2 regions of the Sedimentibacter sp. MB31-C6 genome follow, and region 2 is predicted to be linked to the other one. Evidence: riboswitches for the same ligand, from Rfam matches in the RefSeq annotation. Region 2 holds a riboswitch; the other holds the start of a gene.
The links. Region 2 has a riboswitch for molybdenum cofactor ahead of U8307_RS01350 (FecCD family ABC transporter permease). Riboswitches for the same ligand answer to the same signal wherever they lie in the genome.

Region 1 (12,928 bases), 1.3 Mb from region 2:
AATATAATAAGTGATGCTGATATGATTTTTACTGGCGAAGGTAAAATTGACTCTCAAAGTTTACGAGGTAAGGTTGTTATAGGAGTAGCGAAACAAGCTAAAAACAAAAATATTCCAGTAACTGTTATAGTAGGTGGAGCTGATAATGATATAGATGAAGCCTATGAAATAGGTGTTACATCAATATTCACTATAAATAGACTTCCACAAGATTTTCAAATTAGTAAACTAAAAAGTAAAGAAAATCTAGAAGTAACTGCTGATAATATAATGAGACTAATTAAAAGCGTAAAATAATGTTTATATAATTTGTTACTAATAAATATAAAAGCTATATATTTCTTTAAAATATATAGCTTTTGTTAAACAAAAAACTCTCTTAATTTAAAGTGAGGTTATTTAATGAAATATCCAAAGAAAACTAGCCTTGATTGGGTTAGTGAAATTAGAAATGCAAATTTTGGAATAGTTATGGCAAAATTATTAACTTACTATATAGTAATTAATATGTTATTTGCGATAGTATATAATAATTTAAAAATATTAGAAAATGGAACTAGTTTCTTAAACTATATATACTTTTCCTTTGTTACTTCATTAGCTATTGGATATGGAGACCTAGTACCTATAACGAATATTGGAAAAATAATAGTCATAGTTCATTCTTGTATAGCTACATTATATTTTGCTTTAATGATATCAATATTATCAATTAAAATGTTACATCCTAGAGATTCAATAAAACTTTCTAAAAAAATAATTTATAATCCTGAACTTGATTTGTTGATTTTTAGAGTTATTAATACAAACAAGGATGCACTAATAAATCCAGAAGTTAGAATAAGTGTTATAGAACATAACACTGGTGATGTTACAGCTTCTATATTTAATATCCTAACTGATTACTATATTACATATTTAGGAAAATATGATTTTTCTTATTGCTTTAGAAATAGCTTTGAAACCTTTAATGTAATGGAAGAAGTAAATAAAGCTAATAATTTCAATGAGGAAACAAAATCATTTGAAAGCAGATTTAGAATAAAAATATCAATAACTGGTAGCTATGGATTACATCAAGTAGCTATATACAAAAAATATTATTCAAATGATATAGAAGTAGGAAAATCATTTAGCCCAATAACATATAATAATGAAGTTTATAAAAAACAAAAAATTAAGTATAGTAAAATTAAAAATTTCTGGGAAAATTTCGAAAGCATTGAAAGATAAAAATTTATTAAATATATACAACAAAAAAGTTACAAAAATACAATAAAAAATAATATAAGTTGAAAATTTTGTAACAATATGATATGATGTATTTAAAAGATATAATTGGATTATATAAGGAGTTGATAAAGTGACTGTAAAACAATTAGGCAAAATATTAAAAGAAATGTATGATAGTGCACAAGAAGGATATCAACTTACAAACATCCTTTTGTTTGGAATAGAATATGCACCAGTTATTCTTGAAGAAGATTATAAGACTACAGATATAGTACGTGCATCTGGATTACATCCCTCATTTTCAATTGAGGTAAGAAAAGGTATAAAACTTTCTAAGTTTGTTACAGCAGTATAAATTAAAATAAAATTTTATATTAAAGAAACTATGCCATAAATCTTGAGGCATAGTTTTTTTAATATAATAAAATAAGTTGTAGTTATAGTGTCTACTATAGCTATTATATTGCATAATAAACTATAATACATTATTTCCTGGGAAATAATGTATTATTTTGGCAAAAACACATTTGTAAAAATTTTATCAACTTATTAGCATATTCCTAACAATAAACATTAAATAGTTTGGCACTATAATCATTATTTCAATGAATTATGAATATGCCTATTGCTTATAAATCTTAAACTATGTAATATAAAGAGGTTTTTTAATCGTCATTTCAAAAATGTTTAATGTTTGACAAGCATAGAAATTTATGTTAAAATTTAAACAATTAGTATCTGTTAAATATTTACTATAAAGGGTACTGATGGATTTAAATGCAAAGTGATTTTGTGACTCAAAAGGAGGAAGTAAAAATGAAAAAATCAATTAAGATTGTATCACTACTTCTTGTAATGTGCATGTTGTTTTCCATAACTGCTTGTACAACAAAAACAGATGATACTTCAACAGTTAATGAGCAAGAGGTAAATATTACTCCGATGAAGAAAGGTGAATATATTATCGATGTAGTTGGTATGAATCCAATGCAGGTGAAGGTTACATTAAGTGAAACTTCAATTGATAATATTGAGATTGTTTCTCATAATGAAACACAAGGTGTTTCTGATGCTGCAATAAAAGATATGCCAATCAAAATTGTTGAAAAACAAAGTATAGGTGTAGATACTATCTCAGGTGCAACTATATCAAGTAACGCTATAATAGAAGCAGTTTCTAAAGCAATTGAACAAGCAGGTGGAGTTATTAGTGAATTTGATATAGCAGAAGTTGCTAGTGAAGCAGATGTTATAAATGATGCTAGACCACCAATGGGAACCAAGAATCTTCCAGAAAATTGGGACCTAACTTATGATGTAGTAGTAGTTGGCGGGGGATTTGCTGGACTATCAGCTGCTTACAGTTCATCTACTCAAGGAGCAAATACTCTTCTTATAGATAAAATGCCAGTATTAGGTGGAAATTCACAAATTAACGGTGGAGTTTATGCATCTTATACTAGTAAAATTGCAGATTCATTATATACTCAGTTAGAAATTGAACCCGATACTGCTGAAAAACATATTGAAGATACTATCGTAGGTGGAGACTATATGGGAGATGAGAAGTTAGTTAAAAATCTTGTCTATGGATCTCCTGTTATGTTAGATATATTATTAGATAATGGACTTGAAGTACGTGAATCTATTACACGTCCAGGTGGACATTATGGATATCGTACATATACGACAATTAATGGAGTAGGTGCAGATATTGTTACTGTTCAAAAGAAAATGATTGATGAAACGGATACTACAGTAATGTTAAATACTAAAATGACTCAAATATATCGTGAAATAGAAGGAGAACAAAGAGTTGTAGGCATTAGAGTTGAAACAGAAGATGGTATTAAGAACATAAAGGCTGAAAAGGGTCTTATTATAACGACAGGTGGATTTAGTGGAAATGTAGAAATGCGTTCAAAACATGTACCTGCACTTACAGCCGACTTACCTACTACAAATCATGTAGGGGCAACTGGCGAAGGATTAATAATGGCTCAAGAAATTGGAGCTAATACTATGCAAATGTCATATATTCAACTTTATCCATTCGCAAATCCAAATAATGGTGTTTTAGATGCAACAGCAGTTATTCCTTTTAGTGGACCGAGTTCTGGTATTGTTTATGTTGATGTAAATGGAAACCGTTATGTAAATGAAGGTGAAAGACGTGACGTTTGTTCAAGAGCAGCTCAAGAAAGCGATGGATTCCCAACCTTCTCGATTTTTGGACAGGATATAGTTGAAAAAGCAGGATTTATTGCTGATACACAGTTAGAAAATGGTATTGATGCAGACCGTATATTTAAAGCAGATACTTTGGAAGAATTGGTAGAAATGATAAATGCTCACAAATATCAAGATAACACTATAAACATGACAGCTGAAGCTTTAATTGAAACAATAAATACGCATAATGGATATATAGAAGCTGGTGAAGACCCTGACTTTGGCAAGGTTATTGATAAAGGTGTTATGTTAAAGATTGAAAACGGACCTTATTATGCAATTCCTCAATGGCCATCAGTACATCATACTATGGGAGGATTGACTATTACTGAAAAAACAGAAGTACAGGATATTTGGGGTAATATTATACCAGGATTGTATGCAGCTGGAGAAGTAGCAGGTGGTGTTCATGGAACTAACAGATTAGGATCTAATGCTATTCCCGATGCCTTAGTACATGGACATATAGCTGGAGAATATGCTGTTACTGGAGAAGTTCCAGATTTTGTTTCAGTAGATTAAATATAAAAAACGCATTAAATATAACTAAATTGATACATAAATTCCCTGAAATATCTTATACAATTTTAGGGAGTTTTTCATTATGAAAACTTTTTTGTAACTTTACACCTTTTCCAATTTATGATATAATTTCAATAAAATAATAAAACTCCGAGCACAATAGCCTAAGAATTTTTTATGGATGCTGTGCCGATAGGGTTTAACTGGAAACGGTTGGGCCTCCTGATGGAAAGGAGAAAAGAGAACAACTTGAGAAAAAGCAGCACATTTCCATCAAAAGTGCTGTTTTTTATTTGATTTAAATTTAGTTTTACTAAAGTTAAATAAATATAATAAGTGGAGGAATTGTATGTTAAAAAGATTTAGAGTAATTCTATTTGTATTGATTGCAGTTATAATATTTCAACTGACAGTATTTGCGACTGAAACAAAAGCTTATACTGTTGCTATTGGAGGAGAGTTTGTTAAAACTGAACTTAATTTAACTTTAAAGGATTTGAAAGAAATGCCTGAGGAAGCTCAAATATCTCAGGAATACATTTACAATTCAAAGTCAGGAGAAAAAACAGCTCAAGTTAAAGGTGTGAGCTTAGCTTATTTGTTAAAAGATAAAGCAGGAGTAACTGCAGAAGAAGGAATCGTAATATTTACAGCATCTGATGGATATGAAATTGATCCACAGCCACTTCAGGATATTTTTAATGATAAATTGAAATTTGTTTTAGCTTATGAAGTAAATGGAGAAATAATTGACAATGATGAAATTGAAAATGAAGAAATAACTGTGTATAGAAATTTAAAAGAAGAAGGCGAATTTAATACAGTTTATAAAATGATTAATAAAATTACCATAGAAGAAGATTTAGAAGAGGTTGTTGAAGAAGAACCTGAGGAAGTTACAGTTGAAGAAACTGATGAAAAAGAAACTGAAACTATTATATTTACTGACATAACGGAAGAATTTAAATTTGCAGAAACAGCTATTTATGATCTTGTTAATAGAGATATTATAGATGGTATGGGTGATGGACTTTATGCACCTGAAAAGGAATTTACTAGAGAACAGTTCTGTAAAATAATAGTTGCAGCTTTAGGATATGAGCTTAAAGATTATGAAGGAGCTTTCAGCGATATAGATAAAGATAGATGGTCATCTTCCTATGTTCAAGCTGCTGTTGAATCTGGATTATTTATAGGAAACCCTGATGGTACGTTTATGCCCGAAAAAGTAATATCAAGGCAAGAAATAGCAGTTGTAGCTGCAAGGGCGGCAATTGCAAAAGGTTTAGTAGAACAAACTAAGGTAGATAAATTTGTTATGGAAAAATCAAATTACATAGATAAAAATGATGTAGCTGAATGGGCAGAGAATGCTGTTGCTTATCTTGAAACTCAGGATGTTTTTGTTGGAGTTGCAGGAGAAAACTTTGAACCTTTAAAGAATGTAAATAGAGCTGAAGCTGCATTGATAGTATTTAATACATTATTTTCAGAATAATATAACAATAATATAAATGAGCGATTCTTTCGCTCATTTATTATAAATCAGGAGGTTATTATGTTCAGAAAAATTATGGTTTGGTTTCTAATTGTTTGTATGCTTATATCAAATGCTGTTGTCTTTGGTAAAACAGCAGAGCTAGAGCTAATAATCACAGGCACTGGAGTCAAAGAAGAGGTTTTAATTTCAGAAAAAGACTGGGTAAAATATACGATGGTAGAGAGAACCTTCTCTACTAATAACAGCCTTGGATTTCATAAAATTATCAAAGCGAAGGGATATGATTTTTTTGAACTTATTAGTGATAATTTGAAATTGGACAAAGATTATACTGTTAAGTTTACTTGCTCAGATGGTTTTGAATTTACAAAGACTATCAATGAGCTAAAAAATTCATATTATTACAGTGATTTTACTTTGGAAAGCAAGGAAGTGGTAATGCCTATGATTGCAAGATATACTACAGTCATGGCTGATTTTCCTAAGAACATTTTCTCTCCTCCCGTTTCATGGACTGATATAGATATAATTGAAAGTGATTTAGACAAGGATTTTCCGAAATTATTATTTGGACAGACTGATATTGATGACATGAATATGTCAAAATGGGGTAAAAAAATAATAAAGGTTACTGTAGGGGACGAAAGAGTGAAGGTAACTTCTGAATCACCTTATAAGCACATTGATAGAGATGGAGAGCCTTATAATATTGATGCTATTACAGGAGCAACTTTTACAATTGAGGGACCTGCAGTTGAAGGTTATAGAGCTGTTTCTTTGAGACAAATAGAAGAAGATACAGAAGGTCAAACCTTGAAAACATACTGTGAAAAAGTTGACGGTAAAGTATTGGAAAATTCATACGAGGGGATAAATGTCAAATATTTAATTGATAATTATGTGAAAGCAAAGGAGAATGCAGGAAACATTACTTTTAAAGATAAATCAAGACAAAAAATTCTTACAGTACCTATTTCTGAGGCGGAAAATTACACAGTCGCTTATGGCATTAATGAAGTACCCTTAGTATTTTTGGATACAGAAGATGGTTATATTAAAGAAAAACATAACGACAATGGCTGTTTTAAGTTAATTTATCATCAAGATGAAAATACTGCCAAGGAATTTTCTAATGTGGCATATATTTATATAGAAGAAAAAGACGCTAAAAATATTTATGAGCACAGTTATGCTCCTTATGACGATACTAAATATACTGATTATGAATTGATTATTCACGGTGATGCATTAGAAAAAGAAGTGAGATATAATGTCAAAGATATTGAAGCAATGGAGGATATTCATGTAACAAAAGAATATAGCCTTTCTAATAGCGAGTATTTTTGGTATTACAATACATTTAAGGGTGTTCCATTGTGGGATATTCTTCTTAAAGCAGGGGTAAGCCCAAAAATTGATGAAAATACAAAAGTGCGTTTTATTGCAGCAGATAATTATAATTTTGCTCCAATGACTATAAAGCAAATTAAGGATAACTCATTATATGGCTATTATGAAAAAAGTGCGTTAGATAAAGGGGATGGAACATTTCCGGGTGAATATGTAGACCCTCTTTATACAGAATTTCCAGTGCTAGTTGCTTATGGATTCAATGGATACCCCTATGTAACGAGACCAAATGATGAAGGATTCAATCCAGGTATTGGAAATGATGGAGGACCTATTCGAATAATATTCGGTAAAACAAATTATAATGATACAAACGGATCTAATCAGGTACAGTTTGCAAAAGAAATAATTATAGGTGAAGGAGAATCTATAGCAACAGAAACCCAGGGAACAGGTGAAGGTGAAAGTACACAAACTGATGTAGGCGAAAATGCATGGAACCACGAACAAGGCATATATGAGGATTACTTAGACATGCCTGTCCTTCGTGTAACAGGCTCTCAGATAAAAGAACCAAGAACGTTTACTTTAAGACAAATTGAAGCATTAAAAGATTATGCAATAAGAGATGTTTATACTGGCGATGGAATTCGTGAAATGGAAGGTATTGTTCTTTGGGATTTAATAAATGAAGTTGTTGAACTTAAGGATGATGTAGATGTTCCAAGCATAAGAGTATTTAGTGGGCAAAATTACAACCAAATACTAAGAAGTAATGAGCAGGTGATAAATGGAGTTCTAAATTCTCAGGGACAAATTAAGGATATAATTCTTGCATATGCAGCGGACGGTTATCCTCTTGTTCCCAATGAAGGAAGTATTGGATATGTTAACAACAATGCATATGGACCATTGAGACTTATTATTGAAGAAAGCAAATCTATGTGGGTAAAATGGACTGATTGCATAGTTGTTGGTACAGGTGATTATGAAGCACCAGAAATGAAGGATGTAAAAACAGATACCTTTTTTAGTGATATTGAAAATCACTGGGCAAAAAGACTGCTGTTGCAAAATCAGTTTAGACTGAAATTATTAAAGGGCTTCCCGGTAATATTTTTGCAGGAACTCAAGAGGTGATTATGAAAAGAATATTGATTATATTAATGGCTTTACTGCTGTTACTGGCTGGATGTTCAACAAGTGTAAATGAGAATTCAGATATTGATAATAATGAAAAAATAGAATCAGCAACCCTAAAACCTGATGAAAAAACTACTGAAGGAGAAATAGAATCCGAAGAGGATAATAATATAGAACAAATAACAGAAGAACCAACAACAGAAGAACTAATAACAGAAGAACCAATAACAGAAGAACCTTCATCAGTAGAGCAAACAAATAATATTGATGATGAAAAAAATACAAAGAATCTATTAAAAATAGAAGGATTGGTTGAAAATGAACTTTCACTTTCACTAGATGAATTAAAAGCAATGACTGACATTATTTTTGAGGCTGATTTTTATTCATTGAATAGTTTTGGCACCACAGGATATACATATTTTAAAGGAATTAAGCTATGGAATTTATTAGATGAAGTAGCCTTGATAAAGCCTGATGCAACAAAAATATCTATAATTGCTGAGGATGGCTATAAAATGGAATTTACAATAGAACAAGTACAAAATGAGTATATTGATGAAACAAATCCTGAAAATAAGTATCCAATGATTATAGCGTGGGAAGAAGATGGCGAAGAATATAATACAGATGAAGGTGCTCCATATAAGTTAGTAGTAGGTCAAAAGGAGGCAGGAGATGTGAATAAGCCTCAGTGGGTTTCAAACATAGATGTAATCCTTATAGAATAGGTGAAATTATGAAGAATAGATATAGATATATTATCGCAATTATATTAATTGTAGTTGGTTTTTTATTTTTTGTATTGAATGATTCTTCTAAAGAGGAAAAGGAAGTAAGAGTATTTTATCCTCAAGCAAAAAAAGTAACTTTGATAAAAAACATTGCGGATGACTTATATGGCTCTTTGTATTTTCCGGCAGTAAAAAGGGCTTATGAAGTAGATGGAGAAATTTGCGCATATGTTGTAAGCTGTGTGGGGTATAATGGTCCTATTGAAGTTTTAGCTGCTATTGATAACAAAAAAGATAAATTAATTGGAATACAAATTTTAAACCACGAAGAATCTATGGACTATGCAGAGCATATAGAAAAAAACTGGTTTTTGGATAGGTTTAAAAATTTGCCTGTGAATAAATATTTAAATATGGTGGTGCTTGACAAGGAAAATCCTGAAGATATAGTTCAAGTTACAGGAGCAACAGTAAGTTCGCAGGCAGTAGTGAGCGCAGTAAATGCTGCTATAGGACACTATCAATATTGGAATTATAGTATACAATTACCGAAGGTTCCGGATGTAGTACCACAGGAAATGTGGCAAAAAGATATAAATAGTTTTGCTATAAATTGGGAAGGTGGGTCTGTTCGTATAGATACTGATGAAATAAAAGAATATGAGCAGATAGAAATGGATACAACACTTATAAATACAACAGGAACCGAAACAAAATTACGTGTAACAGGTCCTACTCTTAGACATGTTTTGGATATGGAAGGTATTGATTTAAGTGAATATGAAGGTATAGGTATAACCGGAAGAGATGGATATTATACTATGATAGACAAGGAAAAATTAGAAGTAAATGACATAATATTAACCTGGAAAGTCAACGGCAAAGATATAAAAGATGAAGATAAGCCTGTAAGAGTATCTGTTCCTTTGGAACTTGGACCATATTGGGTAAAGATGGTTTCCAATATTGATTTATATAAAGAAATATCTCCTAAGGATATAGATAGCGTTCATATGTTTAATCCATTAACTGAAGATATTGAGCCATATTATTATGAATACTATGGAGCTAAGGATAAGTCAATAGAGGTAGGGAAAATATTAAGAAAATTTGACGAAGTTGATGAAAAAGGTTTTTTCACTATGGGTGCTGTAGACGGTCTTATAAAAAATGAAACAATATCATTGGTAAGGCAAAGATATTTTCTAAAGGTTGAAGGAGACAATGCTCCAATGAATATTGCTCCCAATTTCAAGCTTGGTATGAATGTAAAAGAAATGACGCATTTTTCAACTACAAAAGATGCAGTGATTTTCCCTGAAAAAATAATCGAAGTTGTAAGAACAAAGTCTATATATGGTAATGAAGGAATGCTTTTGGAAGACGTATTGCTAACAGCAGGAATGAGATGGGATGAAGTAGATAACTTTACTGCTGTGAAAACAGATGAAACTACAATAGATTTATCATTGGAAGACTTGTTGAAATGTTATTTGATATATGAAGACAAATCTGTAATTTTATATAAAGGAAATAGTGAAATAATGAGGTCGCTTTTAAGGATTGAAAAGAATGAAATATAAAATACGAAATATAATACAAATAATTACAACTGTTACAGTAATAATATCATGTTTGATTTATTATATGTATATAAATGAAATTATAGATTTTAGATTCTTTTCTATAGGTGATATGAATCCTTATGGTGGATGGAGTGCAGTGAAATCTGCCTTTACTGATTTATCTTACAGGTGGCGGGGCTTTTCAAGAAGCATTGCATTAACATTTGGAATAACCATTACTGCATTATTATTGGGAAGATTCTTTTGTGGATTTATTTGTCCTATTGGAGCAATACAGGATTTTTTTAAATACTTAGGCAGTAAAATAAAACTTGAGGAAATAAAGTTTTCACATAAGCCCGAATTTATAAAATATATAATATTAATAATAATATTGATTATAAGTATTTTGGGAATGGGAAATATTATTTCCCCAATTTCACCGTGGATTGCTTACCTAAATATATTTGCGGGATTTAATTTGCAACTAGGTACTGTAATTTTATTGTTGATTGCTTTGATATCATTGTTTGGAAGAAGGATATTCTGCAGGTATTTTTGTTTTTTTGGAGCTTTTCAAAGTTTGCTATATTCCATTGGGCCTTTTAAGATAAAGAAGAATGATTGTGAATCGTGTTCTTATTGCTTAAGAAATTGTCCTGTTTCTGAGCAGCTTAGAATATCTGAAGTTGAAGAAAATATTTCTCCCGAATGCATTAACTGTCTAGAATGTATAAATACTTGTGTAAAAGATAATGAGGGTTATTCGATTAAAATAGGAAATAAAAAAATTAAAAGTAATATTTATATAATATTTTGTATTTGTATAATTTTAAGTTCATATATTTTGTTACCTTTAATAGATGTTACAGATGTACAAGCCATAGCAACTATTGAAAATATTAAGGACGGTATCTATTTAGGTTCAGGTATTGGGTTTGGCGGAATTATGAATGTAGAAGTCGTAATAAATAATAATAAAATTTCTAATATAAAAATATTAAATCACAGAGAAACAACAGGTTATTATGAAGAGGTATTTCGTTATATTTCATATAAAATTTTAGAATCACAAAATTTAAATTTAGATGCTGTGAGTGGTGCTACTTCTTCTTCACGAGGTTTTATTAATTCAGTAAAGGATGCTGTAAGTAAATCCTTAGTCAACTGATTAAAGGCGGTTAATATGTTAAAGAAACTTTTTATTATTATAATCTTAATATTTATAATAACAGGATGCTCTTTAGAACAGGCATCATTAATTGTAAATATTGACGGAAATGAAGAAATAATTGATGTTGAAACTATTTACTCACATGAAGAAGCTGTAACATTTCCTGCGGTTGTAAGGAGTAGTGGTGAAAAGCCTGTCGAAACTTCATATAAAGGTATTGAACTAACTAAACTTTTTGAAACTTTGGATATAGATATATCAAATTATAAAAAGGTAACATTCAATGCTTATGACGGATACAGAGTAATATTAAGCATTGAAGAAATTATTGAGCCATCAAATGCTTATTTAACTTTTGAAAGAGATAATGAACTGTTAAAAACAAAAAAATTAGGCGGAAACGGCCCTTTTCAGCTTATTATCAGAAGAGATCCTTTCAGTCAGCGCTGGATTAAGCATGTAAATGAAATAATATTACAATAGAGGCATTTATGGAAAATAAATTTCTAAAAAATTATACATTATTCAATTTAATTATTATAGCAATAGTATCAGCTCTTGGGATAGCAACAAAACCAATAGTGGTACCATTAGTTCATATAATAACGGGACCATTGTTTATACCAGGGGGAGCAATAGCCGGCGGTTTTTATATGTTTTGGGTAGTCCTTGGTACAGGTATTGTTAAAAAAACAGGCACAGGTACTTTAATAGGTATTGTTCAGGGTATATTGGTAATTGCAACTGGAACAATGGGAACTCACGGGGTTATGAGTCTTATTTCTTATACATTACCAGGAATAACTGTAGATATTGTATTTTTATTTTCCAAAAATAAGAAATATAATTCTCTTCATTATATTTTGGGATGTACGGTTGCAAATATTACAGGAACATTGATTTCCAACATATTATTTTTTAGGTTACCACTTGTTACGGTTGTTTTGATATTGTCTGTAGCAGCTTTGTCAGGAATAGTAGGTGGGATTATTGCATATAGCATTGCTAAAGGTTTGGAAAAAATGAATATATTAGAGGAATAAAATGAAAAAATTATTTTTAGTATTTTTAATATTTCTAGTTGGATGTAGTGTAAAAGTTAGTGAAACAAGTTCAGAAGAAATAGGAATAAGCATATTTAATGAAAATGAAAATTTAATGGTTGATTTTGTTCCTGAGGGAAGAGTATCGATAAAAGAAATAATTGATGTGGATTTTTTTCATGCTATAGTCATTAGTAAAACAGGAGAAGTAAATTTAATATCTTCTGATTTTTATATTAACAAAAACAAATCGGTTTTTGTAACTTATGAAAATAGAAATATAAAAAATATTGAAGGAATATATTTGACAGACAAATACAACAGTATAACCAATGCATATTTTGAAACGAAAGAATACTTAAAAAGTGATAAAAAAGTAATGACAGTGCTTTTAGATGGTTTTTCATTTAATCAATTTAAGATACTTAATG
Region 2 (12,928 bases):
ATGGCAGTTACCCAAATGTATCAAAAGTAAAATTGCCTAAAATGTGCAATCATTGTGTTGATGCACCTTGCCTTGAAGTATGTCCTGTTGAAGCGACATTTGCTTTGGAAGGCGGAAGTGTTGTTGTAGATGAAGAAAAATGTATAGGCTGCGGAGCATGTCTTGTAGCATGTCCTTATGAAGCAAGATACATGAAGCCGGATCAAAAGGCGGGAAAATGTACTTTCTGTGTAGGAAGAGCTGAATCAGGCTTGATGCCTGCATGTGTAAGCACTTGTATTTCTCATGCCAGGTACTTCGGTGATTTGAATGATCCCGAAAGTGATGTGGCAAAATTAATCAAAGAAAATGAAGTTCATGGGTTAAAAGAAGACTTAGGATTAGACTTAAGCGTAGTATATATAGGATTAAATGAAATAGGAACTGAACCTGCCGATAGATTTAAAGGCGGTAAAGAATAAAGATATTTAAGAGGAGTAATGTCTTTGGCAGAACTCCTCACCTTCAATTGAAAATAAGCAATCGTAAAGATTATTTATATATAGTAATTTTTATAAATTGACATTAAACTAACATTATCCAGTAAAACATTTAATAATAAAGTTATAGAGCGATGTACTAACTTAAAGGAGAGGATATTATTGAAAATCGGCACATCAGAATTAGTGGTAATTTTCGTAGTGGCATTGTTGGTGCTTGGACCGGACAAGGTTCCAAAGTATGCAAAAAAGGCTGGGAAATTCCTGAGTTCGATTAAGGTTTATGCTGACAAGCTGTCAGAAGATATTAATGAGAGTGTTGTAGAACCGATGGAAGAAATTAAAAAGCCCCTTAAAAAAGCCGTTGAACCATTGAAAAAAATTTCGAATGATGCTAATAAACCTATCAAGGATATTAAAAAATCCGTAAATGATATTGGAAAACTTCAAAAGAAGGAAGAAAATGTTATTTCGGTAGCTGAAGAATTAAAAGAAAATACTTCAGCGGTTATCACGGAAACACAAGAAAGTTTATCGCAAGAAACAGAAATTGTTCAAGAAAATTAATTATACCAGGAGGATATTATGTTTGGAAAAATTGGAACACAGGAATTATTAGTAATATTTGCTATTGTTTTAGTAATATTTGGACCAAAGCAGTTACCTAAGTTAGGAAAAACTTTCGGAAAAACTATTAAAGGTTTTAAAGATGGTATAGATGATGGTAATGAAGAGGATTCAAATACAGAAGAAAACTAATATTGGAGAATGAACCGTGAGTAAAAGAGCTGTTAAGAAAAAAGATAAAAAGCCCAGTGGCGAAATGGGTATAATTGAGCATCTAAGTGAATTAAGAAAAAGAATATTTGTCATTGTTATTGTCTTTTTAACCGTAGCAGTTGTTGGTTTTAATTTTTGTGATGATTTAGTGGCGCTGCTTGTAGATAAAGCAAAAGAAATCGGTTATCAAATGGTTTATATTGCACCGGGTGAATTGTTTTCACAATACATTAGATTGGCAATAGTTGGCGGCCTTGTTTTATCATCGCCAGTTATTTTGTTTGAAGTTTGGCTTTTTGTAAAACCTGCTCTTATGAAAAAAGAAAAAACGACTATGTTTTTGTCACTTTTAGCAGGCTTGATTTGCTTTTTGTTAGGTACATTATTTGCTTATTTCGTTGTAGTGCCGGTTACATTGACATTTTTCATTAGTGTAGATCAAAATCATTCTATTCAACCAACTATAACAATACAGAATTTTGTAAGCTTTGTATTGACTACTCTTATTACATTTGGAGCTATTTTTGAGATGCCGGTTGTTACAATTCTGTTAAGTGAATTGGGATTGTTAAAAACTGAATGGCTTATTAAGAGCCGCAAGGCAGTAATTGTTGTTATATTTATAATTGGTGCAATTATTACACCGCCTGATATTATTTCACAAATATTAGTTGCATTACCAATGATTTTGTTATTTGAAATCAGTGTATTAATTAGCAGAGTTATAAGAAAAAGAAAGAGAGATAATGAAGATGATGAAGATTAACGGATTCCCTTCGTTCAAGGAAGGACTTTACTAGGTAGAAAAAGCATAATTTAAACAACATAAAAAGGCAAGAATGAGATAAACAGTCTGTCCATTCTAGCCTTTGAACATAAGGATGTGAATATATGGCTGGAATTATGGATGTAGTTGGAATAATAAATAATTTAGATTATAGGCCAAAGTACGAGCGAGTAAAGTGCATAAAGAACATTTCTCCTAAGGCAAGCTGCAATATATGTGAAGAGGTTTGCAGTAAAAAGGCTGTAAAAATTAATAAAAAGGGAATAACCATAAGTGAAAGCTGTAACTTTTGCAATGAATGTGTTTCTCATTGTCCGACTAATGCATTAGTAGATACAGGCAGAAAGTTTATGGGAGCAGATAAAAAAATTTATTTGCTATGCAACAAGCATAAGCTTAATGAGAACATAAACAATAATTCACGAATTGAGTGCTTGAATTTTTTAAGCACTAAAATTTTATTAAATATATATAATAACGGCTTCAGAGAGATTCATACAAATTTAAATAAATGCGATAATTGTCAAAGAAGCCATAATCTGCAAATAGAATTAGATAGAACAAACATAATACTCAATAATTTAAACTTACCACCTATGTCAGTGCATAATGAAGATGTGGAAAATTTAGTTGAATATGTTAAGGAAGCAGAAAAGATAAAAAAGGATACTCCGATTGACAGAAGAAGCTTCTTTAAACATATGGCAAAGGATTTATTCGGTAAAACATATGAAATAGCACCACCTGCCATTAGGGTTCAGTTCTGGCGCTCGACAGGACAAATCCTACAAAAATGGCAGCAAAACAATGAAAACAAATTATCTGTTTATTTAGTTGATATAGATAAGGACAGATGCATTCAGTGCAAAGCATGCATGAAAATGTGCACCCATAATGTTTGGGAGGAAAACAACGATACAATTGTATTCAGAACATATTTATGTACCGGTTGCAATTTATGCAAAGATATTTGTCCAACAAAAGCAATTGACATAAGAGAAAATTTTGAAATAATAAATGAAACAATCTTTTTCAATACAAAAAAGGAATGTATATCTTGCAAAAAAGAATTCTTTGCATCTATTACAGAAACCGACGTTTGTCCGACTTGTACATGGAAGAACACAAAAAAATAATTGTCATCCTGAGCATAGCGAAGGATCTAATCTATTAACATATGAGATTCTTCACCTTTGGTTCAGAATGACAAGAACTATGCACCTAAAATGAAGTCTATTTACAATTTAATACTCCGAGTTTTACGAGCTAAGGGAAACTATGCTTGTATAACCTGGGTTTAAACCCCACAGGGTAGTCAGAGAAATCTGCTGTCCCCACGTTTGGAAAGGAGATGCATTAGGCTTATTAAGCTTACATTGGCATATTCCTGTGTAAGCTTTTTGTATGCCCTAACCCCATTTCTCAGAGTCCTTTTTCTGAGAAATGGATGGTAGGTCAACCGCACAGAATGCCAAATTTGTGCGACGCAAGGAGCAAACAAATTTGTTGCATTCCCCTGCGTATGTACCTTATAAAGTGACTTGAAATGGAGTAAGCATGAACGATATTTTAAAAAAATATAAATATGGAATAATGGTGATTACAATAATATTTTTATGTGTAATTTCCTTAACATTAGGGAAATTTCCAATTACCTACAATGATATATATGAAATTATGTCAGTAAGTTTTTTCGGAAAAGACTATGCAATAAATTCTGCAATGGAAACAGTTTTGTTTGATGTAAGGCTACCACGTATTTTAGCAGCAGTAATAATAGGAGGTTCTCTATCTGTTTCAGGAGCAGCATATCAAGGTATATTTAACAATCCGTTGGTATCACCGGATATATTGGGAGCCACTGCAGGTGCATCTTTAGGTGCTGCCATAGGAATTATATTTTCATGGAGTATAATAGGGATACAAATAAATTCGTTTATAACAGGTATTTTGGCTGTGGCTGTAACATGGTTTGTAAGCACTAAAGTAAGACAAAATAATCAAGTGCTTGTATTGGTACTTTCAGGAATGCTTGTTGGAACAATTTTCAATTCTTTTGTATCTCTTATAAAATATATAGCAGACCCTTATAATAAATTGCCTGCAATTAATTTCTGGCTGCTTGGGAGCTTGACGGCAATAGATATGGAAGATATTTTAATTTTATTAACTATAAATTTATTATCTTTAATTCCTTTATATTTTATGAGATGGAATCTCAATGTTTTATCCTTTGGAGATGAAGAAGCGCAAACATTAGGAATTGATACCAATAAAATAAGACTAATAATAGTATTGTTCTCAACACTGCTCACTGCATCCTCGGTAGCTGTTTGCGGTACAATAGGTTGGATAGGATTGGTTATACCGCATTTGGCGAGAAATATAGCAGGACCTAATTACAAAGTATTATTGCCTTCTTCATTTTTCATGGGCGGAGCATTTTTGTTAATAGTTGATACAATATCACGTACCATATTTTCTATAGAGTTTCCCATAGGGATAATTACATCACTTATAGGTGCACCCTTTTATCTATGGCTATTGGCACGATCAAGGAGAGGTTGGAAATGAGATTAAATGTAGAAAATTTAACTTTTAGGTATAATTTAGAAAAGACAGTATTTGAAAATATTTCATTTTCTTTGGGTGAAGGGGAGTGCTTATTTTTGTTAGGGCCTAACGGGATAGGAAAAACAACATTATTCAAGGTGTTATTAGGAATATTGAAAGCTGACAAAGGAAATATTACATTAGGAAATAAAAATATTTCTGGTTGGACAAGGAAGAAGATTGCCAAATTTATCGGATATGTTCCGCAGCACCACAACCCTCCCTTTTCATATACAGTTTTGGAGGTTGTTTTAATGGGAAGGACACCCCACTTAAACAGATTTGATATGCCATCTAAAAGCGATGAAGAAATTGCTTTAAAAGCAATAGAAAGCATAGGACTTAGTCATTTGGCAAGCAAAAGCTATACTAATATAAGCGGAGGTGAAAGACAGCTTGTGCTAATTGCAAGAGCACTGACACAACAACCCAAAATACTAATTATGGATGAGCCAACATCTAATTTAGATTACGGTAATCAGTTCAAGGTTATGAATCATTTACAAACACTTTCAAAGATGGGCATAGGTGTTATAATTTCTACCCATATGCCTGATCATGCAATTCGATACGGAACCAAGGCAGCGCTTATGAAGGGTGGTATTATTCATTCGACAGGTGACCCTAATGAAGTTATTAATAAACAAAACATCAAAGAATTGTATAATATTGATTCTGAATTAATTAACGTACAGGTTAGTGACGAAAATAAATTTAAAGTATGTATTCCTTATTAATCGCATAAGATGGAGGCTAAAATGAAAAAGAAAATATTATTATTAATTATATTATTAATTACTGCTTTATTGTTAGTAGTTGGATGCAACAAGAAAGAAGAAGTTAAAGAAACAGAAAATAGAACTGTTGTTGATATGGCAGGAAGAAGTGTAGAAATACCTGCAAATGTTGAAAAAATTTATGCAACAGGTACATTAGGAACAATTTTGATACAGACATTGGCACCGGAGAGCATTGCAGGATTAAACAGCGAAATGTCAGAAATGGAATTAAAGTATTTAGGAGATACAAACAAGGCTACTCCTGTGTTGGGCTCTTGGAAAGGAACTCAGTATAATGGCAATATTGAAGAGTTTTTAATGGTAAAACCTGATGTAATAATTAACATGGGAGATGTTTCAGAAGCTTATATATCTGATACAGAAGAAATTGAAAAACAAACAGGCATACCAGTATTAATGGTAGATGGAAGTATTGATAAAACAGCTGAAGCATATACCTTTCTTGGAGAAATATTGAATAAGGAAGATAGAGCAAAGAAACTATCAGATTATTTCACTAAAACAATGAGTAATGTAAAGGGAGTTATTAACAATATCCCCGAAGAAAAAAGAGTAAAAGTATATTATGCAATGGGGCCTAAAGGTCTTGAAACTGAACTTAGAGGGACTATTAATTCTGAAATAATTGAAATTGCAGGTGGTTTAAATGTTGCCAGCAGTAACTGGAAGTCAGAATCAAGAAGAATTCAGGTTTCATTGGAGCAAGTAATTCTTGAAAACCCTGATGTGGTTATTATTAGTATCGATGGCGACAGTAATCATCAAGTTTATAAGGATATAACAAATAGTAGTAGCTGGGGTGTTATTAATGCTGTTAATGATGGAAAAGTTTATGAAATACCCGGTATTCCATATGATTGGATAAATAGACCGCCTTCTGTAAACAGAATTATAGGAATTAAATGGCTTGCTAATATACTTTATCCTGATAAATATGAAATTGATGTTAAGCAGGAAATTAAAGATTTCTTTGAATTGTACTATTTATATGATATTACAGATGAGGAAATAGAAGAAATATTGGTCAATAGCAAGGTAAATTAAAGCGAGGTGGGGAAATGTCTTATAATGTTACAGGTATATTATTAGCAGGTGGTAAAAGTTCTCGTATGGGAAAGGACAAGGCTCTCATTAAGTACGGAGATGAGACATTTATGTCAAATTCTCTCAAGAAGCTTAACAAACTATTTGATGAGGTAATTGTTGTAGCAGATAATGTTGAAAAATATCATATAGAGAATGTGAAAATTATAAAAGACATTTATCCGGGAATGGGACCTATGGGTGGAATTCATGCAGCTCTTAAGGCAGCAAAAAATGACTGGTTATTTGTAATACCTTGTGACATGCCAATGTGGGAAGTTTTTTTAGTAGAGGAAATGTTAAAGCATCGATTAGACAATGATATTGTAGTTCCTTTAATAAATGACCATATGGAGCCATTATTTGCCCTATATAAGAAAACTTGCATACCGGGTATTGAACAATGTTTAAACAACAATATAATAAAGGTAATAGAGTTATATTCCTTAGTTAAAACAAATTATTTGGACTTAGAAAAATTATATCATGAGTTTAATCAATGCACTAAAAGTTTTTTCAATATTAATACTCCTGAAGACTTATACAATATGGTTAAAATTAACGGTCTTAAAACAAATGTTGAAATAGAACAGGCACTTAAGCTACTTCTATCTAAAACAAAAGTTACAAATAAAACTGAAATAATCCATATAAACAATTCATTAGGGAGAGTACTGTCTGAAAACATATATGCTCCGCAAAATTTGCCTGAATCACAGCGTTCATCTGTGGACGGGTATATTATATGTGATGAAGATATAAATGATGTTATGCTAAATGGATTTTTGAAATTAGCTGTTACAGATAAGGTGCCAGCAGGTTCCATACCGGTGAATTCTTTATCAAGGGGCAATTCACAAAGTGTTATGACAGGAGCAGTATTGCCTTTAAATTCTGCCGGTGTAATAATGCATGAACATGTGGAAAGAGAAAATTCATCTATAATTGTAAGAGGAAATATAAAAAAAGGGCAAAATATAATTGAAGCCGGCAGTGATGTAAAGAAGGGCGATATAGTTGCTTCAAAAGGAGAAATAATAAGCCCTGAATTGCTAAGTATTCTATCGTTTAACGGAATTTCTTTTATCCCAGTTTATTGGGTTATTAAAGCTTCCATTATCAGTACCGGTTCAGAGTTAATTTTGCCGGGTGAAAAATACAATACAGCTAAAACATATAACAGTAACATGTATTTTGCAGACAGTATACTGAAAAATTTAGGTGTTGAAACTGTTATGGGAGGAATCGCACCTGACAATGCAGCAAAACTTTCTGAAAAGCTTTCAGAGGCTATGAAAGAGTCCGATATAGTAATAAGTTTCGGAGGAGCATTTTCTGGAGAATATGATTTGATAGAGCAAAGTCTTTTGATGCTGGGAGCCAAAATTTTATTTTCAGGGATTGCTGTAAAACCTGGAAAATCATTTATAGCTGCCAAAAAGGATGAAAAATTGTTCTTATGTTTATCAGGTAGTCCCGGCTCAGCATTTAACAACGTACACTTAGTTGTAAAGCCTGTAATAAAGAAGCTTATGGGAATAAGTAATTTCATGCCTGCTAAATTAGAAATAAAAATTCCTGATGATTATGCAAACAAAAAGTCTTACAGAAGAATTTTGCAAGGAAGACTGCATTTGGAAAAAGGAGAATTGCAATTTAAAATTTTTGAAGGAAAAAGTATTTTTGATGTATTGAAAAAAACAAATATATTAATTGATCTACCATCAAAGGCTTATTTTAAAGCTGATGATTTAATAAATGTATATTATATTGAGGAGGACTAAATGAGTAAAGTAGTAATATCTGTTGTTGCTAAATCTGGTTCCGGAAAAACAACACTGTTAGAAAAGGTAATAAGGATTTTAAAGGAAAAGAATATTAAATTAGCTGTTATAAAGCATGATGCCCATAGCTTTGAAATGGATAAACCGGGCAAGGATACCTGGAGACATGCACAGGCAGGAGCAGATATAATAGCAATTTCTTCTCCTGAAAAATTTGCAATGATTGAAAAAAGAGAAAAAGAATTAACCTTAGATGAAATTGTTGATAGAATTGAAGGCGTGGATTTAATAATTACAGAAGGCTTTAAAAGACAAAATAAGCCAAAAATAGAAGTTTTCCGCTCAACAGCCCATAGCACTCTATTATGTGAACCGAACGAATTAATTGCAATTGCCAGCGACATCTCCTGGGACATAGGTATTCCATGCTACCATATAGATGACGCAGAAGGAATTGCAAATGAAATAATTAATTTTATGGAAAAACAGAAATAAAAAAATTAGTTCAGTACCAGGGAAAGCTTCGAGAAAATTTAATGAAGATATTATAAATTTCGATAAACAACATTAACTTAAACATAATAGCAATCTCAATTAATTATTATTTAATTGAGATTGCTTATTTTGTTATGTATATAAAATTGTAATGTAAATTTATTTAATAAACAAATTCCACTGTTACAAACGCCTCTGTCTGTATATTTCCTGGTACAATTGGAGTTGAAACAAATTCACGTTGAAATGGTTGTGGAGGTAAAGAACTGGTTTCAATAATATTAATAGGTATTGGTTCTGCTTTAATTCCTAAATTATTTAATATTGACTTAGCTTTTTGAATAGCATTTTTTATAGCCAGATTTAGTGCTTGTTGATAATAAAAGTCGCTATTAGAAACATCAAATGAAATAAGGTCAACAATGTTGGCTCCTGAATTTACAGATGCATCAATAATATTTCCAACTTGATTTAAATTACTAGTTTTTATTTCAAGAACATTTCTAACAGAATAACCTCTGTCTATTTGCCTTCCTTCGTCATAGTCATAAATTTTATTAATTGTATATTGAAAAGTTTTAACATCTGTGACACCAATTTGTTGAAGAACCTGTAGTATTCTTTGTACTATTTGAGCATTTTCAGATTGGATTTCAACTAGGTTTTCACCTGTTGTTTGTACACCTAGACGAATAATCGCAATATTAGGTGCAGTAGTAACTTTACCATGTCCTGTTAAAGTCATGGTTTTACCATTATGAGTGTTATGTACATCAGAAAAAGCTTTAGTCATTTAATGAACCACCTTCCTTAAATAATTAATTATTTATACCATTATATGTAATAATCTTAATACTGTAACTTATGACTAAAATATATATTAATTTTGTTATACTAGTGGAAATGTAAAAATATTATGGTAAAATAAGGCTTTGTAATGTAGTGTAAAATAAACCTTCTTTAAAATAGACAGAAAAACTTTTAATGATCTTTTAATAAATCATTAATAACAAAATAAGGTAAAAATAGTATGATTTAATGCAATATGGTGTGTTTTATAAATATATGAAAGATGGCTAGATAAGTTAAAATCAAGGTTTATTAAATATTACAATATATTAATAGTGTTAATTATTGACACAAATATTCAACTAGTGTATTATTAAACTAATACACTAGTATAAAACGCAAATTATTATATAATTAGGAGTCGAAAATGAAAAAAATATTTACACGTAAAAAATTAATAATTGTTTTACTAATTTTTATTGTTGCTGTTTCTGTATTTTTGGTGTTTAACAAAAATACGAAAGAACCAGTTTTCAATGCAAATATTATGTCTTTAGAAACTAAAACAATAGAACAGATTATTTCTGTAAAGTCTACATTAGATGGTATTGAAAAAGCCGAGGTTGTTTCTCCATTGAATTATGAAATTGTAGATATTAAAGTTAAAGAAGGAGATATTGTATCGAAAGATCAAGTTTTAGCTGTATTGGATAGTGAGGAACTTGAAAAAGACATTTCTGAAGTGGAAAGTCAAATAGAGTTAATGAATTTAGAACAACAAGAAAAGTTACAATCAAAGCAAATCGAGTATGATAAAGCTCTTTTGCAACTCAAAGAATTAGAAAAAAGTTATAATCAAAATCAAATATTATTTGAAAATGAAATTATAACAGAGGAAGCATTTAAAGATATAGAAAGTGAATTAAATACAGCAAAAAAAAATATTGAAAGCTACAATGTTGCAAATGGTAAAATTGTTTCAACACCTGCTGAAGAAAAACTTATTGAAATAAAGAAAAAAGAACTATTACAAAAAAAGGAAGATTTAGAAAAAGTTTATGTAAGAAGTCCTATAGACGGCACAGTTACAAGAGTAAATGTATTTTTAGGTAGATATGCCAATGATACAGAAAACGAGAAAGCAATGTTTATTATTGAGAATTTAGAACAGCTTCAAATGAAAGTTTATATAAGTGAATATGATATAGGGAAAATTAAGAAAGGACAGGAAGTCGAAATATATTCTGATATTTTAGGGCAAGATTTTGTAAATGGAACTGTGGCAAGAATATCACCTACAGCTGAACAAAAAGAAAATAATTCTATGGAAAGAGTTATACCTGTTTTAATCGAAGTATTGGAAAAACCAGATGAACTTATAGCAGGAGTTTTAGCTACTGCTAAAATTAAAGTAGATAAGTCTGAAGATGTTTTAACAGTTCCGTCAGGTGCATTAATACAGGAAAGTGACTCTGCTTTTAAAGTTTTTGTTATAAATAGTGACAATACAATTAAATCAATATCTGTTGAAATTGGTCTAGAAACTGATTTAGAGACAGAAATTTATAGTTCTGAGCTGACCGAAGGGATGAAAGTTATAATAAATCCTGATAATACATATGTGGATGGAATGACAGTTACTCCCAATGAAATAGGAATGGAGTAGGAATATAATGGATAACATAATAAATATTAATAAATTAAACAAAATTTATAAAAATGGTTCTGTAGAAGTACATGCTTTAAAAAATGTAAATCTTGAAATAAAACGTGGAGAATTTATTGCAATTATGGGCCATTCTGGTTCTGGTAAATCTACTCTTATGAATATTCTAGGTTGCTTAGATAAACCAACAGATGGTGAATATCTGTTAGAAGGTATAGATATAAGTAAAAAAAATCCTGATGAATTATCATTTATTAGAAATAAAAAAATAGGTTTTGTATTTCAAGCTTTTAATCTAATACCAAGAACTAATGTGTTAAAAAATGTTGAGCTCCCCATGATATATGCAAAAACAAAACCGCCTCAAAGGAAAAACAGAGCATTGGAATTGTTAGAAAAGGTGGGTCTTAGTGATAGAATAACTCATCTGCCTAATGAATTATCTGGTGGTCAAAAACAAAGAGTAGCAATAGCTCGAGCTTTAGCTAATAATCCTCCAATTATTTTAGCAGATGAACCTACTGGTAATTTAGATACTAAATCCTCTGAAGAAATTATGGAGTTGTTTACAAATTTACATAAAGAAGGAACTAGTGTAATTTTAGTTACACATGAAGTTGATATTGCAAGATATGCTAATAGGGTTATAGTATTTAAAGATGGAAATATTGTAGAAGACAAAATGAAAGAAGGTGTCTATAATGATTTGGCTAGAGAATATTAAAATAGCATTTCAGTCAATTTTATCAAACAAGATGCGTTCTTTGCTTACGATGCTTGGAATTATTATTGGCATAAGCTCTGTAATTTCAATAGTTTCCATAGGAGACAGCATGAAAGGAGTAATGGACGATATATATAAAGATATAGGGAAAAATCGAGCTTATATGTATGTAGGCAATATTGAAGATTTTAGGTCAACTGATTTTTTTTCAATGGAAGATATTGAGTTACTTAAGGAAAGGTTTGGAGATAAGTTAGCTTACATATGTACTGATGAATCATTGAGAAGTGATGTTACTATTAATAGAAATACTATTAAATTAAGAATGCAAAGTGTTGGTGGAAATTATAGGGATGTTCAGGAAATTAAAATGTTATATGGTAGGATGATTAACGAAAATGATGTCGAAAGGAAAAGTAAAGTTATTGTTTTAGAGCAAAATGCTGCATTAAAGTTATTTGGAAATGATAATGTTGTGGGAAAAACAATAAGAGTAGATATAAAAGAAAACAAAGAAGACTTATTAATTGTCGGTGTATATAAAATTGAACAGTCTCCTGTTTTATCACTTCTTCAAGGTCAAAGTGTATATGAAAGTAGTTTTATACCATATACGACTGCATTTCCGTCATATTATGGTTTTTATAGTTTAGACGTATTTGTAAACGAAAAGTATACAATAAATTATGTTAAAGATGAAATTGTTTCTTATGTAGCTAATTTAAAACATAGAGAGCCAGAGAATTACATATTTTATACAGTAGAAGAAGATCAAGCAATGGTGAATAATGTTGTGGGTGGATTATCTGTAGCTGTTGGTGCTATAGCTGCAATATCATTAGTAGTTGGAGGTATTGGAATTATGAATATTATGCTTGTTTCTGTTACTGAAAGGACTAGAGAAATAGGTATAAAAAAGGCACTAGGA

Region 1: it holds a riboswitch for molybdenum cofactor, as region 2 does, so the genes downstream of both, U8307_RS07630 (S-layer homology domain-containing protein) here and U8307_RS01350 (FecCD family ABC transporter permease) in region 2, are expected to answer to the same signal.

The regions. Positions count from the first base shown of each region.
Region 1 covers NZ_CP142396.1:1,592,858-1,605,785, forward strand. The annotation lists gene U8307_RS07610 (glycerate kinase family protein) at 1-297, shown strand, start outside; gene U8307_RS07615 (potassium channel family protein) at 403-1,233, shown strand; gene U8307_RS07620 (HTH-like domain-containing protein) at 1,364-1,588, shown strand; gene U8307_RS07625 (flavocytochrome c) at 2,050-3,987, shown strand; molybdenum cofactor riboswitch at 4,124-4,239, shown strand; gene U8307_RS07630 (S-layer homology domain-containing protein) at 4,337-5,485, shown strand; gene U8307_RS07635 (hypothetical protein) at 5,546-7,978, shown strand; gene U8307_RS07640 (molybdopterin-dependent oxidoreductase) at 7,981-8,712, shown strand; gene U8307_RS07645 (FMN-binding protein) at 8,721-10,298, shown strand; gene U8307_RS07650 (4Fe-4S binding protein) at 10,288-11,451, shown strand; gene U8307_RS07655 (hypothetical protein) at 11,467-11,937, shown strand; gene U8307_RS07660 (ECF transporter S component) at 11,946-12,497, shown strand; gene U8307_RS07665 (alkaline phosphatase family protein) at 12,499-12,928, shown strand, end outside.
Region 2 covers NZ_CP142396.1:260,414-273,341, reverse strand. The annotation lists gene U8307_RS01375 (4Fe-4S dicluster domain-containing protein) at 1-461, shown strand, start outside; gene U8307_RS01370 (twin-arginine translocase TatA/TatE family subunit) at 642-1,046, shown strand; gene U8307_RS01365 (Sec-independent protein translocase subunit TatA/TatB) at 1,065-1,238, shown strand; gene tatC (twin-arginine translocase subunit TatC) at 1,255-2,025, shown strand; gene U8307_RS01355 (4Fe-4S binding protein) at 2,151-3,182, shown strand; molybdenum cofactor riboswitch at 3,285-3,413, shown strand; gene U8307_RS01350 (FecCD family ABC transporter permease) at 3,604-4,620, shown strand; gene U8307_RS01345 (ABC transporter ATP-binding protein) at 4,617-5,396, shown strand; gene U8307_RS01340 (ABC transporter substrate-binding protein) at 5,418-6,503, shown strand; gene U8307_RS01335 (NTP transferase domain-containing protein) at 6,518-8,326, shown strand; gene mobB (molybdopterin-guanine dinucleotide biosynthesis protein B) at 8,327-8,821, shown strand; gene U8307_RS01325 (SIMPL domain-containing protein) at 8,985-9,614, opposite strand; gene U8307_RS01320 (efflux RND transporter periplasmic adaptor subunit) at 10,038-11,276, shown strand; gene U8307_RS01315 (ABC transporter ATP-binding protein) at 11,284-12,000, shown strand; gene U8307_RS01310 (ABC transporter permease) at 11,978-12,928, shown strand, end outside.